Regions from separate parts of the Pseudomonas sp. GW821-FHT07F05 genome, predicted to be linked through region 1. Evidence: predicted binding sites of a transcription regulator. Region 1 holds the regulator's gene; the other holds the start of a gene.
The links. The regulator sigma-54, encoded in region 1, starts transcription at its own class of promoters, with help from an activator protein. The targets are predictions, from matches to a motif close to ANTGGCATNNANNTTGCTNT.
Positions count from the first base shown of each region.

Region 1 (7,478 bases):
GTTGACGGTGCTCGTGGGGCCGATGTCCAGGGTGCGAAACAGTTGATCGAAGTACGACAGGCGCATTGATGCACTGGCAATGCCGACGAACTGGCCGTTGTCGGAGGGGAGGCGGCGACTGAAACTGATGCACAGGTCCTTGAAGCCCCAGCGTGACAGGAAGGGCCCGTCGACCACCAGCGCCAGCGAACCGCTGTCCCGGTGTTTCTGAAAGCCCGGCCGGTCGGAAAAGTTGTCCAGCCGAGGCGTCAGCGAGGTGGAGTCGGCGACGATGCGCCCGGTTTCATCCAGCAGCACCACATCGCCCTTAAAGGGCGCCGCCGTGGCCCGGTCGAAGAGCACCAGTTGCCGTAACTCCGGCGAGATCGTCATCACGTCGGGTCGTCGCCATGCAGTGATCAGGCCCTGAAGTGAGGTGTCGTACAGCTCGGCGTTACGCTGCACATCTGCGTCGATCAACTGCACCACGTTGTTTGCGGAGCGCACGGCGGCTTCGTTGGCCGTGCCCAGCTCCCGAAACAGCAACGAAGTCACGATGGCTAAGATGGCTGCCACCGCCAGGGTGCTCCCCAGCATCAGCATCTTCTCGGACCTTGATCTGACCCCTCGCGCTAATGGAGGCATGGCTGTCAGTGGCATCGCTCATCTCTGACGGTAATGGACGCGTCGGGCAGCGGTAAGGCTTATTCGCCTTCGTCGAACTTGTTATTGATCAGTTCGACCAGTCCTGCCAGCGCGGCATCGGCTTCTTCACCTTCGGTGGCCAAGTGAATCAGGGTGCCCTTGCCGGCCGCGAGCATCATGACGGCCATGATGCTTTTGCCGTCGACCATGGTCTCCTGCGTGCGACCTACCCTGATCTGGCAAGGGTACTTGCCGGCGACGCCCACGAATTTGGCGGCGGCCCGGGCGTGCAGACCCAGCTTGTTGATGATGGTGATTTCTAGAGCGGGCATCGCGATGGAGGTCCTTTCAGCTTAGGTCGCGGTGGCGGACCTGAACATTCTTGAGCGATTGCTGCAGCACCTGACCCAGACGTTCGGTCAGGTAGACGGAGCGGTGGTGTCCGCCGGTGCAGCCAATGGCAATAGTAACGTAGGCGCGGTTGCTGGCGGCGAAGCGCGGCAACCACTTATTGAGGTACGAAAAGATGTCCTGGAACATTTCTTCGACGTCCGGTTGAGCCGCGAGGTAATCGGCAACCGGCTTGTCGAGGCCGGACTGCTCGCGCAGCTCGGGCTTCCAGTACGGATTCGGCAGGCAGCGCACGTCGAACACCAGGTCGGCGTCCACGGGCATGCCGCGCTTGAAGCCGAAGGATTCGATGAGGAAGGCAGTGCCCGGCTCGGGTTTGTTCAGCAGGCGCAGTTTGAGAATGTCGCGCAGCTGGTAGAGATTCAGGTGCGTGGTGTCGACCGTCAGATCAGCCAAGTCGATGATCGGACCGAGCAGGGTTTTTTCGTCACGAATCGCTTCGGCCAGCGAGCGGGTTGCCGTGCTCAGCGGGTGACGACGGCGGGTCTCTGAAAAGCGCTTTAGCAGGGTGGCTTCATCGGCGTCGAGAAACAGCACGTCGCACTGGATGTGCCGGGCCCGAACTTCGGCGAGCATGCGCGGGAATCGCGTCAGGTGACTGGGCAGATTGCGCGCGTCGATCGAGACCGCCAGCAGGGGCTCAGCCAGTTCGGTGTTGATCAGCGCGCGCTCCGCCAGCTCTGGAAGCAGGCCGGCGGGCAGATTGTCGACGCAGTAGAAACCGCTGTCTTCAAGGACATCGAGGGCCGTGCTCTTGCCGGAGCCGGAGCGGCCGCTGACGATGATCATCCGCATGATCAGTGACCGTTCTGGACGTCGAGCACGACGCTGTAGAGCTCTTCGTCGGTTTTGGCACCGCGCAGGCGCTTACGCACATCATCACGGTCGAGCATGCTGGCGATCTGACGCAGCAATTCAAGGTGAGCATCGGTGGCCGCTTCCGGGACCAGCAACACAAACAGCAGGTCAACCGGTGCGCCGTCGATGGCGTCGAAATCGATGGGTTTCTCGAGATGCAGTACGGCGCTGACAGGCGTTGAGCAGCCCTTCAGGCGGCAGTGAGGAATGGCGATGCCATTACCGAATCCGGTGGAGCCGAGCTTTTCACGGGCAATCAGGCTCTCAAACACGACCTGCTCATCCAGATCGGGCACTTGCTTCCCGATCATGCTGGCGATGTATTGGAGTACGGCTTTTTTGCTGCCGCCTGGCACGTTCACGAGTGAACGGCCAGGGGTCAGGATATTTTCAAGTCGGATCATGGGTGGGGAGTGTCAGCGAGCAGTCGCGCCTTGCAGCAGACTTTGCTGTTTTTCCTTATGTTTTTTGAGTTGGCGGTCAAGCTTGTCGGCAAGCAGGTCAATGGCTGCGTACATGTCGTCGTGTTCGGCGTTGGCAACCACTTCAGCGCCAGGAACGTGCAAGGTGGCTTCGATTTTCTGCTTGAGCTTCTCGACCTCCATGGTGACCTGCACATTCGTGATCTTGTCAAAGTGGCGTTCCAATCGGGCGAGTTTCTCGCCGATGTAGGTACGCAGAGGTTCAGTCACTTCCAGCTGGTGTCCACTGATGTTGACTTGCATACAGCTTCTCCTTCGTTGCCAGTGCATTAAGAGGCAGGCGTAATGCCTGCCACTGGAACGCTTTGACGTGTGACCTTTACATCAGTCGCTTGCGTTCGCTGGACGGCGAGATCCCAAGGGATTCGCGGTACTTGGCGACTGTGCGACGGGCCACTTGAATGCCTTGTGCTTCCAGTAAACCAGCGATCTTGCTGTCACTCAACGGCTTTTTCTGATTTTCCGCAGCGACCAGTTTTTTGATGATCGCGCGAATCGCCGTGGACGAGCATTCGCCGCCTTCGGAGGTGCTGACGTGGCTGGAAAAGAAATATTTGAGTTCGTAGATCCCGCGCGGGGTGTGCATGAACTTCTGCGTGGTCACCCGGGAGATCGTCGATTCGTGCATGCCGACCGCTTCCGCGATGTCATGCAGAACGAGGGGCTTCATGGCCTCGTCACCGTACTCGAGGAAGCCTCGCTGGTGTTCGACGATTTGCGTGGCCACCTTCATCAGCGTCTCGTTGCGGCTCTGCAGGCTCTTGATGAACCAGCGAGCTTCCTGCAGCTGATTGCGCATGAACGTGTTGTCGGCACTGGTATCGGCGCGACGCACAAAACCGGCGTACTGCGGATTGACCCGCAGGCGCGGCACGGATTCCTGGTTCAGCTCCACTAGCCAGCGCTCGTTGTCCTTGCGCACGATGACGTCAGGGACGACGTATTCGGCTTCGCTGGACTCGATCTGCGAGCCGGGGCGCGGATTGAGGCTCTGGACCAGTTCGATGACCTGACGCAGGTCGTCTTCCTTGAGCTTCATGCGGCGCATCAGTTGCGCGTAGTCGCGGCTGCCGAGCAGATCGATGTAGTCACTGACCAGCTTCTGCGCTTCCGCCAGCCACTTGGTTTTGGCGGGCAGCTGGCGAAGCTGCAGCAGCAGGCATTCACTCAGGTTGCGAGCGCCGATGCCGGCAGGCTCGAACTGCTGAATGCGGTGCAGAACGGCTTCGATTTCGTCTAGCTCGATATCGAGCTCAGGGTCGAAGGCGTCGAGCATTTCTTCGAGTGTTTCGTCGAGGTAGCCCTGATTGTTGATGCAGTCGATCAGCGTCACGGCGATCAGGCGATCGGTGTCCGACATTGGCGCCAGGTTGAGTTGCCACAGCAGGTGGCTTTGCAGGCTCTCGCCAACGGAGGTGCGGGTGGTGAAATCCCACTCGTCATCGTCGTTGCTGGGCAGGCTGCTGGCACTGGTCTGATAGACGTCTTCCCACGCGGTGTCGACGGGCAGCTCGTTGGGAATGCGCTCGTTCCAGTCGCCGTCTTCCAGATTGTCGACGGTAGGCGCCGATTCCTGGTAGGTGGGTTCCTGAACATCAGCGTTGGGCTTTTGCTCTACGTTATCCGCCAAGGGGTCGGCGTTGTCGAAATCGTCGCCTTCCTCCTGCCGTTCCAGCATCGGGTTCGACTCCAGCGCCTCCTGAATTTCCTGTTGGAGATCCAGCGTCGACAACTGAAGCAATCGGATTGCCTGTTGCAGCTGAGGTGTCATCGTCAGCTGCTGGCCCATTCTCAAGACTAGCGAAGGTTTCATGGCAGGGCTTAACACCTTATTCGCCGGCGCACTGCGCGCCATTTACTAGCAGGGCGCCGAGGGCGCCAACTTAAGCAAATTATATGCCTGAAGCTGGAGGGTTTGCCTAGAGTGTGATGACAATTAAAAAACGAGGTTGGCGATGGCGCACATTGCGGGAACCGCACAACCTCATGTCATCACTGCGGTTACAGGCGGAACTCGTGACCCAGATACACTTCCTTGACCAACTGGTTGGCCAGGATGGATTCGGCGTCGCCTTCGGCAATCAGCTGTCCATCGTTGACGATGTAAGCGGTTTCGCAGATATCCAGCGTCTCACGCACGTTGTGGTCGGTGATCAGCACGCCGATCCCTTTGGCCTTGAGGTGGTGAATGATCTGCTTGATGTCGCCTACGGAAATAGGGTCAACACCGGCGAAGGGTTCGTCGAGGAGAATGAATTTCGGCGAAGTGGCGAGGGCGCGTGCGATTTCCACACGGCGACGTTCACCGCCCGACAGGCTCATGCCCAGGTTGTCGCGAATGTGGGTGATGTGGAATTCCTGCAGCAGGCTTTCCAGCTCCTTGCGGCGGGCAGCGCGATCGAGCTCCTTGCGGGTCTCCAGGATCGCCATGATGTTGTCCGAGACGGAGAGCTTGCGGAAGATCGACGCTTCTTGTGGCAGGTAGCCAATACCGGCGCGTGCACGGCCGTGCATCGGCTGATGGCTGACGTCCTGGTCGTCGATCAGGACGCGACCCTGATCCGCTTGAACCAGGCCGACGATCATGTAGAAACAGGTGGTCTTGCCGGCGCCGTTGGGGCCAAGCAGGCCGACGATCTGGCCGCTCTCGATGGACAGGCTGACGTCACGTACGACCTGGCGGCTTTTATAGGCCTTGGCCAGGTGCTGGGCTTTCAGCGTCGCCATTACTGGGCCTTCTGCTGGTCGGTTTTCTTTTTCGGCTGGATGACCATGTCGATACGAGGGCGTGGTGCGGTGACCTTGGTGCCATTGGCACGACCGGCGTTCACGACCTGCTTGACGGTGTCATAGACGATTTTCTCGCCTTCGGACGTGTTGCCGTCGTTGACCACTTTGGCCTTGTCGATCAGCACGATGCGGTTCTGGGCCGCGAAGTACTGGATAGTGACGCCCCAGGCCTGAACGATCGGCTTGTCCACCGATGGCTTCTGCTCGTAGTAGGCCAGGTTGCCCACGGACGTGAACACGTCCACGTCGCCCTGCGGTGTACGGGTGATGGTCACGGTGTTGCCGGTGATCTTCATCGTGCCCTGGGTGATGATGACATTGCCTTTGTAGGTGGCGATGCCTTGCTTGTCGTCCAGCTGCGCGTCATCCGACTGGATGTGGATGGGTTGATCGCGATCCGTCGGCAGAGACCAGGCGCTCGCGCTTCCCAGTGCTGCGCCCAGGCCGAGCAAAAAAGGAAGGGTTTTAACGAGCCTCATACTGTCCTCTTACGTTGGATAGCAGGTTCATCCTGCTTTCTTTCAGATACGCTTTCATACCCGTGCCGGTCGTTACACCGCCAAGGCCGTCGATTCTAACGGGTTGGGCAGTCTCCGCATATTGCTTCTGCGGGAATACAGTCATGCGGCTGCTGGTGATGATGGTGGTGCGGTCTTTTTCGTCGGTGCGGTTGATGCGCACCGAGTCGATCAGCTCGACGTGATCGCCCCCCGGCGACACTTCGGCGCGAACGCTCTGTACGTGCCACGGGAAGGTAGAACCTCGATACATCTGCAGCACCGGCGTGGTCATCAGGGTGACGTCGGTGGCTTTCAAGTGCTCGACCTTGTCCGCGGTCATGTCGTACTGCATCGTCCCGTCGGGCAGGTACTGAATACTGTGGGCGTTGGTCGCGTAGTAATCGACGGCGCTCTCATCCACGGCAGCCTTGGGTTGATCGAGGAAACTTTCCGGACTGATGTTCCAGTAGCCGACCGCTGCCAGCAGCAGTGCCAGCACACCGAACAGCAGAAACGTTCGAAACTTTTTGCTCAGCATAAATGCACTTCTATAGGTAGGCGGCGTGAGCCGCTTCGAGGTTGCCCTGAGCCTTCAGGATCAACTCGCAGAATTCGCGGGCAGCGCCTTCGCCGCCACGTGCCTGGGTAATGCCGTCGGCATGCTCGCGGACAAAGCTGGCGGCATTGGCAACAGCCATGCCCAGGCCCACCCGGCGAATGACCGGCAGATCAGGCAAATCGTCGCCCAGATACGCGACGTGCTCGTAGCTTAGATTCAGTTGCTGCAAAAGCTCGTCGAGGACCACGAGTTTGTCTTCGCGGCCCTGATAAAGGTGCGCGATGCCGAGGTTTTTCGCGCGCCGCTCAACCACGGGGGTCTTGCGTCCGCTGATGATGGCAGTCGTCACACCCGAGTTGATGAGCATTTTGATGCCCTGGCCGTCGAGGGTGTTGAAGGTCTTGAATTCACTGCCGTCTTCGAGGAAGTACAGGCGTCCGTCGGTGAGTACGCCATCGACGTCGAAGATCGCCAGTTTGATGTTCTTGCCGCGTTGCATCAGGTCATTCATATCGGCGCTCATTTACATGACTCCTGCGCGGAGCAGGTCTTGAAGATTGAACGCGCCAACCGGGCGATCGTTCTCGTCGACCACGATGAGTGCGCCGATCTTGTTGTCTTCCATGATTTTCAAGGCTTCGGCCGCGAGCATTTCCGGGCGCACGGTCTTGCCGTGGACGGTCATGACTTCATCGATGGTCGCCTGGCGTATGTCGATCGGGCGATCCAGGGTGCGACGCAGGTCGCCGTCCGTGAAGATACCGGCAAGGCGGCCGTCGCTCTCGAGGATGGCGGTCATGCCAAGCCCCTTGCGGGTCATTTCCATCAGCGAATCGCGAAGCGGCGTGCCGCGCGCAACCTGCGGCAGGTTGGCGCCAGTGTGCATGACATGCTCGACCTTCAGCAGCAGCCGACGACCCAGTGCACCGCCTGGATGGGAAAACGCGAAGTCTTCGGCGGTGAAGCCTCTGGCGTCCAGCAGCGCAACGGCCAGGGCGTCGCCCATGACCAGCGCCGCCGTGGTGGAGGAGGTGGGCGCCAGATTCAACGGGCAGGCTTCTTTTTCGACCCGCGCATTGAGGTTGACGTCAGCGGCCTTGGCCAGTGTTGATTCCGGGTTGCCCGTGAGGCTGATCATCTTGATGCCCAGCCGCTTGATCAGCGGCAGCAACGTGACGATTTCGGCCGTCGTGCCCGAATTGGACAGGGCCAGAATAATGTCGGCGCTGGTGATCATGCCCATGTCGCCGTGGC
Region 1 covers NZ_JBWKQL010000001.1:206,431-213,908, forward strand. Annotated here, with positions in the region: gene AC07RO_RS01000 (sensor domain-containing diguanylate cyclase) at 1-639, opposite strand, end outside; gene AC07RO_RS01005 (HPr family phosphocarrier protein) at 684-956, opposite strand; gene rapZ (RNase adapter RapZ) at 973-1,830, opposite strand; gene ptsN (PTS IIA-like nitrogen regulatory protein PtsN) at 1,833-2,297, opposite strand; gene hpf (ribosome hibernation-promoting factor, HPF/YfiA family) at 2,310-2,618, opposite strand; gene AC07RO_RS01025 (RNA polymerase factor sigma-54) at 2,695-4,188, opposite strand; gene lptB (LPS export ABC transporter ATP-binding protein) at 4,377-5,102, opposite strand; gene lptA (lipopolysaccharide transport periplasmic protein LptA) at 5,102-5,644, opposite strand; gene lptC (LPS export ABC transporter periplasmic protein LptC) at 5,631-6,203, opposite strand; gene kdsC (3-deoxy-manno-octulosonate-8-phosphatase KdsC) at 6,214-6,747, opposite strand; gene AC07RO_RS01050 (KpsF/GutQ family sugar-phosphate isomerase) at 6,748-7,478, opposite strand, start outside.

Region 2 (7,478 bases), on a different contig from region 1:
GCGCCCGGTCGGTTCGCCGTGATAACCGCACGGGCAGGGGTTCATCGCCGCGACGAGTTGAAAGCGCGCCGGAAAGCGCACCCGATCCCGCGCCCGGGAAATCACGATATGGCCCGATTCGAGGGGTTCGCGCAGCACCTCCAGCACGCGCCGGTCGAATTCCGGAAGCTCGTCCAGAAACAACACGCCGTGGTGCGCGAGGGTGATTTCGCCAGGTTGCGGGCGACTGCCACCTCCGACCAGCGCAGGGCCCGATGCCGAGTGATGGGGCTGGCGGAAGGGGCGCTGGGGCCAGCTGGTCAGCGGGGCGTGACTGGCGACCGACTGAATCGCCGCCACCTCCAGCGCTTCGAGTTCATCCAGTGGTGGCAACAGCCCAGGCAAACGGCTCGCGAGCAGCGTTTTGCCGGTGCCGGGAGGGCCACTGAACAGAAGATTGTGTGCACCGGCGGCGGCCACCAACAGAGCGCGTTTGGCCGCGGTCTGGCCCTGCACTTCACTCAAGTCGGGATAAGGCTGTGTCTGCAGAATCAGGCCATTGGATTTATAAGGCGCGATGACCGTGTGCCCATTCAGGTGGGACACCAGCTCCAGCAGATGACTGACCGCGATCACCTTCAGGCCTGACGCCAGACACGCTTCCTCGGCATTCACCGCCGGCACGATCAACGTGTGGCCCGCCTCCCGCGCAGCGAGTGCCGCCGGCAGCACGCCCTGTACGGGCCGAATCGCACCGGACAGCGCCAACTCCCCCAGACATTCAATGCCCTCCAGCGCGAGCGTTGGCACCTGCGCGCTGGCAGCCAGCAAGCCAAGTGCAATGGCGACATCGAAGCGTCCGCCGTCTTTGGGCAAATCGGCAGGGGCCAGATTCAGGGTGATCCGCCGCGCCGGGAATTCCAGCCGACAGTTGAGGATCGCACTGCGCACCCGATCCTTACTCTCCTTGACCGCGCCCTCCGGCAGACCCACCAGCGTCAGGCTCGGCAGCCCGTTGGCGAGATGGGTTTCGACGGTCACGGCAGGGGCTTCAACGCCAACTTGGGCACGGCTCAGAACGATCGCGAGGGACATGGCTTTCCTTGTAGGCAGCACCGCTTCCTGCGGCGAGCTGAAGGATAGTCATTGCTCCGGCGCGTGGGCGGGGCATGTTTTTCGGGGTGTGTATCGAAGGGTAGGGGCACGGGAGGATACGTCGATGGCCACGTTGGAGGCGATCAAGGCCCAGGTTCAGCGCATTGCGCACTGCGCCTGAGCACCCGCAGGGTTAAACGCTCAACCCTGTGGCTCAGCCCCTGACGCTTTCGGCTGCGTCGCCAACTGCGCTTCCATCTCCGCCATCTTCGCTTCCAGTGCCTCAAGTCGGGCGCGGGTGCGGGCGAGGACGATCATCTGGCTGTCGAATTCTTCCCGGCTGACCAGGTCCAGCTTGCTGAAGCCGCTCTGCAGCAGCGCCTTGAACTGGGTTTCGAATTCGCTGCGTGGAACCGGTGTTTCGCCGTTGAACAGGCGGGAGGCGTGGCCGCTCAGGGCGTCGAGAAAAGCTTTGGGGGCGAGCATGATGAAACTCCAGAATCAGAGGGCGCGAGTGTAGCACGCAGCTTTTGACCTTCTGCCGGACGCGATGCGCTGCACGCTTTTCGCGCATGGCTCCGGGCACGTGCGCACCGTTGTTGTGCGGCGATCGCAATCGACGACTACGCTAAAGCGTGAATTAACAGTCGAAGGGCCGAAATTCATGCCGATTCATGAGATGGCAAGCTTTCTGCTTAGTGGCTTGTAACCCATGCACTGATGCAGTCGCTGTGACGAATGCAGTGCGGCAGGCGGAGCGGGGAATGTTTCGTCAGAAGCGGTTTTCTGGAGTTGGTCAGGTCTGTTACGGACACGACGCGTTACAAAGCCAGACACTGCGCTTAGACTTGAGTCGGGTTTGTTTTCCTGGGGCAAGTCCACCAATTCGGGAGAAAGTTTCATGAAGCTAGTCACTGCCATCATCAAGCCGTTCAAGCTGGACGACGTACGCGAGTCGCTGTCCGAAATCGGCGTGCAGGGCATCACGGTCACTGAAGTCAAAGGCTTCGGACGTCAGAAAGGCCACACCGAGCTGTATCGCGGTGCGGAGTATGTAGTCGACTTCCTCCCCAAGGTGAAGATCGATGTTGCGATCGACGACAAGGATCTGGACCGCGTTATCGAAGCGATAACCAAAGCGGCCAACACCGGCAAGATCGGTGACGGCAAGATCTTCGTGGTCAATCTGGAACAGGCCATCCGCATCCGTACCGGCGAAACCGATACCGACGCAATCTAAGCCGCCAAACCCCAACGCCCCAGGAGAAAACAATATGACTCTGCGTCAATTCGCAGGGCTAGGAGCCCTGTTGTCCCTCGTAACCCCTGGCTTGGCCATGGCGGCAGACGAAGTGGCAGCCCCCGTACTCAATTCCGGCGACACCGCCTGGATGCTGACCTCCACCGCGCTGGTGCTGTTCATGACCATCCCCGGTCTGGCGCTGTTCTACGGCGGCATGGTCCGCTCGAAAAACATTCTTTCCGTGATGATGCAGTGCTTCGCCATTACCGGCCTGATCAGCATCCTGTGGGTCGTGTACGGCTACAGCATGGCGTTCGACACCACCGGGATGGAAGTCAACGTCGTCAACTTCAACTCCTTCGTCGGCGGTCTGTCGAAGGCGTTCCTGGCAGGCATCACCCCTGCAAGCATCACTGGTCCTGCGGCACTGTTCCCGGAAGCCGTCTTCGTGACCTTCCAGATGACCTTCGCCATCATCACCCCGGCCCTGATCGTCGGCGCTTTCGCGGAACGCATGAAGTTTTCCGCGATGCTGATCTTCATGGGGATCTGGTTCACCCTGGTTTATGCGCCGATTGCGCACATGGTCTGGAGCGGCGTCGGTGGTCTGTTGTGGGACTGGGGCGTTCTCGACTTCGCGGGCGGCACCGTTGTTCACATCAACGCCGGTGTGGCTGGCCTGGTAGCGTGCCTGGTACTCGGCAAGCGTAAAGGTTTCCCGACCACTCCGATGGCGCCGCACAACCTGGGTTACACCCTGGTCGGCGCGGCCATGCTCTGGGTGGGCTGGTTCGGTTTCAACGCAGGTTCCGCGGCTGCGGCCAACGGCACTGCCGGTATGGCCATGCTGGTTACTCAGATCGCCACTGCTGCGGCAGCGCTGGGCTGGATGTTCGCCGAATGGCTGACCCACGGTAAACCAAGCGCTCTGGGCATCGCTTCGGGTGTGGTTGCCGGTCTGGTTGCCGTCACTCCGGCCGCCGGTACTGTCGGCCCGATGGGCGGCCTGATCATTGGTCTGGCGGCGGGCGTGGTCTGCTTCTTCTGCGCCACCAGCCTGAAACGCAAAATGGGCTACGACGACTCCCTGGATGCCTTCGGCGTTCACGGTATCGGCGGTATCCTCGGCGCGATCCTGACCGGCGTGTTTGCAGCCCCTTCGCTGGGCGGCTTCGGCACCGTGACCGACATCGCGGCACAAGTCTGGATTCAGTGCAAAGGCGTCGGCTTCACGGTCATCTACACCGCGATCGTGACCTTCATCATTCTCAAGGTGCTCGACATGGTCATGGGCCTGCGTGTCACCGAGGAAGAAGAAGCGGTCGGCCTGGATCTGGCGCAACACAACGAACGTGGCTACAACTTGTAATCCACGCGTGAAAAAATGCCCGGGTCTCCGGGCATTTTTTTGTCTGAGGTTTGTCGATAGGGATGTCCGCACAGCGGGTGGGCGTTCCCGGCAGGAACATCCGCTGCAATGTTCGGCCTAACCTGACGATTCTCGATGCTTTAGAGGGCATAAATGCCCTTGTTCAGCGCTCCTGAAAATCGTCGCTCATTACGCACTTTGTTTTTTTTTCCAGCGCGTTAGAATGCGCGCCGAAGGGCGGAGAACGGTATGTGGCAACAGACCTTGATCACGCTGCGGGCAAGGCCTCGTGGTTTCCATCTGGTGACTGACGAGATCGTCGCGGGCCTTCGCGAATTACGCGAATGCCGCATCGGCCTGCTGCATGTCTGGTTGCAACACACCTCGGCCTCGTTGACCGTCAACGAGAACGCCGACCCGGCGGTACGTCGCGATTTCGAGCGTTTCTTCAACCGTCTGGTGCCTCAGGGGCGCGACGGCTACGAGCATGACGACGAAGGGCCCGATGATTTGCCGGCGCACTTCAAAGCCAGTCTGCTTGGCTGCCAGCTTACATTGCCGGTTACAAATGGACGGCTGGCGTTGGGCACATGGCAAGGTATTTATCTGGGCGAGCACCGCGATGCAGGCGGTGCCCGTAAAGTCCTCGTCACGCTTCAGGGTGAGGGGCACGACCGCTGAACGTATGCGGTAGTTGAATTTTTTCCGGCTGTCCAAGAAATCAAGCCCGGCTGGGCTATAACTAATCTGCTTTCGCAAGTCATGAGGTAGAACATGAGCGACGACGACATCGAAGAAGGTCTGGAAGACGATCTGGAAGAAGGGGAGGACGGTGAGGGGCTTGCAGCGGCGTCCGATGAAGATGTAGTGGAAGTCGACGACAGCGCTGAAGTCTCTGCGACTCCGGCCAAAGGCAAGGCCAAGGCCGCCGTCTCGGTTGATGAATTGCCGAGTGTGGAAGCCAAGAACAAGGAGCGTGATGCTCTGGCTCGCGCGATGGAAGAATTCCTCGCTCGTGGTGGCAAGGTCGTGGAAGTGGAGGCCAACGTGGTCGCCGATCCGCCCAAGAAGCCTGATAACAAGTACGGCAGCCGTCCCATCTAAGGGACCTGCTGCGCGCTTGATGAAAAACCCGCTGTCGCTGCGGGTTTTTTATTGCCTGCGATTCGAGTTGCCGACGCAAAGGCCGGCGTTCACGCAGCGGGAAGCGCAGATCCAGCCCAGCGCGCCAGCACCTCGGGCAATTGCGTCAGGCTGTTGATTACGGCATCCGGCGCTTTTTCAGCCTCCCAGACCTTGCCGCCGGGGTTGTACCAGATCGCCCGCAGGCCGGCTTGTTGGGCGCCGGCGATGTCGTCACCCGGGTGATCGCCGACATGCACGGCCTGACTAGCATCTGCATTGCCGCGTTTCAGCGCCTCGACGAAGGGCGCAGGGTCCGGTTTGCCAATGCCCAGGTCCTCGGCGCATAGCGCGAAGGCGAAATAATCGGCCAGGCCCAGACGGCGGACATCGGCATTGCCGTTGGTCACGACACCCAGCGTGTAAGACTTGGTCAGGATCTCAAGCGTCGGCACCACTTCAGGGAAGATGTCCAGCTGGTGCCGCCCCTGAAGGAACACTTCAAAGCTCTGGTCCGCCAGCTCATGGGCTTCGGCGTGACCATACCCCGCATCCTCCAGCGCATGAAACAGCACCTTGCGGCGCAGCGCACTGATCCGGTGCTTGAACGTCGGATCCGCTTCGATGAGTCGCGAGCGGATTTCCCACAGATGCTCGACCGGGACCGGCCCTAGTTTTGGCGCGTTGGCAGCCAGCCACTCGCGCAGCTTGGCTTCAGCGCTGACAATTGCTGGAGCGGTTTCCCACAGCGTGTCGTCCAGGTCGAAGGTGATCAGCTTAATGCTCATTGTCGGCGTTACCTTTGCGCTTGGCCCGTGGATGGGCACTGTCGTACACCGTGGCCAGATGCTGGAAATCCAGATGGGTGTAGATCTGAGTGGTGGCGATGTCGGCGTGACCCAGCAGTTCCTGCACGGCGCGCAGGTCCTGGGACGACTCCAGCAAATGACTGGCAAATGAATGGCGAAGCATGTGCGGGTGCAGGTTCTGGCCCAACTCACGTTCGCCGGCAGCCTTGACCCGCAGCTGGATCGAGCGCGGCCCGAGGCGGCGGCCTTGCTGGCTGACAAACACGGCATCGTCCTGGGGATTGGCCAGCGCTCGTTGCTTGAGCCATTCCTCCAGCGCTTCCCGTGCCTTTCTGCCAACCGGTAAAACGCGGCTTTTACTGCCTTTGCCGAGGACCTGCACAAGACCGTCCGCCAGATCCAGGTCTTCGCAGTTCAACCCGGTCAGTTCGGACAAGCGCAGGCCTGATGAGTAGAACAGTTCGAGAATCGCCTGATCACGCCGGGCCAGAAAATCGTCCTCGACGCCGCCTTCAAGCAGTTGCAGGGCGCGGTCGGCATCCAGGGTTTTCGGCAAGCGACGCTCGCCCTTGGGCGGTGACAGGCCATTGGCCGGATCGTGATCGCAAAGGCCTTCGCGGTTGAGGTAGTGATAAAAGCCGCGCACGGCTGACAGCAGTCTGGCCAGGCTGCGCGAGGATTGACCCTGCTGGTGAAGGCGAGCGACAAGGCTGCGCATGGCCTGAATATCCAGCGCTTTCCAGCTGTCGATGTGCTGCTTTTCGCAGAACGCCAAGACCTTGTTCAGGTCGCGACGATAGGCTTCAAGCGTATGGCTCGACACCTGGCGCTCACTGCGCAGGTGCGTGCAGTAGGCGTCCAGTTGCCGCTCCATGACTAGCGAACCGAACGCAGCGAGTTGGTGAAGCGTGGCAGCAGGCGGCTGAGCACGTCGGCGATGTAGCTGAGAAACAGCGTCCCGACCGAGCTTTTGTAATGCTGCGGATCACGGCTGCCGATCGCCAGAACGCCGTGCAGGCCCTGGTGGCTGAGGGCGGCCAGGGCGGTTGAGCCTACTTCCTTGCTTTGCTCGCTGCCGAACAGGAACTCGAGTTCATGCTCACGCAGCGCGCCACACAGGGTCTTGCCGCCGGACATCAGCCCGCCGATAGCTTTCTGCGCGTCGGCGGCGCTCACCCAGCGGCCGACGGTCATCGGGTTGTCGCTGAACAGGATAAGGCTGACGAAGGGCACCTGAAATTCCTGGCGCAAGCTGTCTTCCACGCAGATGACAATCTCTTCAAGACTGGTCGCGTCCATCAGATCAAGAATCAGCCGGCGGGTTTTTTCGAACAGCCGGTCGTTGTCCCGGGCCACGTCCATCAGTTGCGAGAGCCGGTGACGCATCTCGATGTTGCGCTCGCGCAGCAGCTTGAGCTGGCGCTCGACCAGCGAGACGGTGTCGCCCCGTTGGTGCGGGACGCGCATCATCGCCAGCAGTTCGTCGTGCTCGGCGAAGAAATCAGGGTGTTGTTGCAGCCAGGCCGCGACTGCCTCGGCTTCAAGGGCAGGCACTGCGGTCTCGGCAGGGGGCTGGCCGGGCGTGTCGTTTGAAGTCTGAGGCTGGTCGGTCATTGGATACTCTCACTCATAGACGTACTTGGCCTTCGTAAACCCGGACAGCCGGGCCAGTCATCACCACTGAATGGCCGGGGCCGGCCCACTCGATGGACAGGCGTCCGCCCGGCAGGTCGATCAGCATCGGGGAATCCATCCAGCCCTGAGTAATGGCTGCCACCGCTGCCGCGCAGGCGCCGGTGCCACAGGCCTGGGTTTCCCCGGCGCCACGCTCCCACACCCGCAGTTGCGCGCGCTGACGGTC
Region 2 covers NZ_JBWKQL010000009.1:653-8,130, forward strand. Annotated here, with positions in the region: gene AC07RO_RS18130 (YifB family Mg chelatase-like AAA ATPase) at 1-1,074, opposite strand, end outside; gene AC07RO_RS18135 (accessory factor UbiK family protein) at 1,276-1,560, opposite strand; gene glnK (P-II family nitrogen regulator) at 1,976-2,314, shown strand; gene AC07RO_RS18145 (ammonium transporter) at 2,349-3,686, shown strand; gene AC07RO_RS18150 (secondary thiamine-phosphate synthase enzyme YjbQ) at 3,936-4,367, shown strand; gene AC07RO_RS18155 (hypothetical protein) at 4,461-4,790, shown strand; gene AC07RO_RS18160 (HAD family hydrolase) at 4,880-5,596, opposite strand; gene xerC (tyrosine recombinase XerC) at 5,586-6,491, opposite strand; gene AC07RO_RS18170 (DUF484 family protein) at 6,494-7,231, opposite strand; gene dapF (diaminopimelate epimerase) at 7,245-7,478, opposite strand, start outside.
Region 2: glnK (P-II family nitrogen regulator) is a predicted target of sigma-54. The motif match lies at 1,753-1,772, and genes of this name have one in related genera.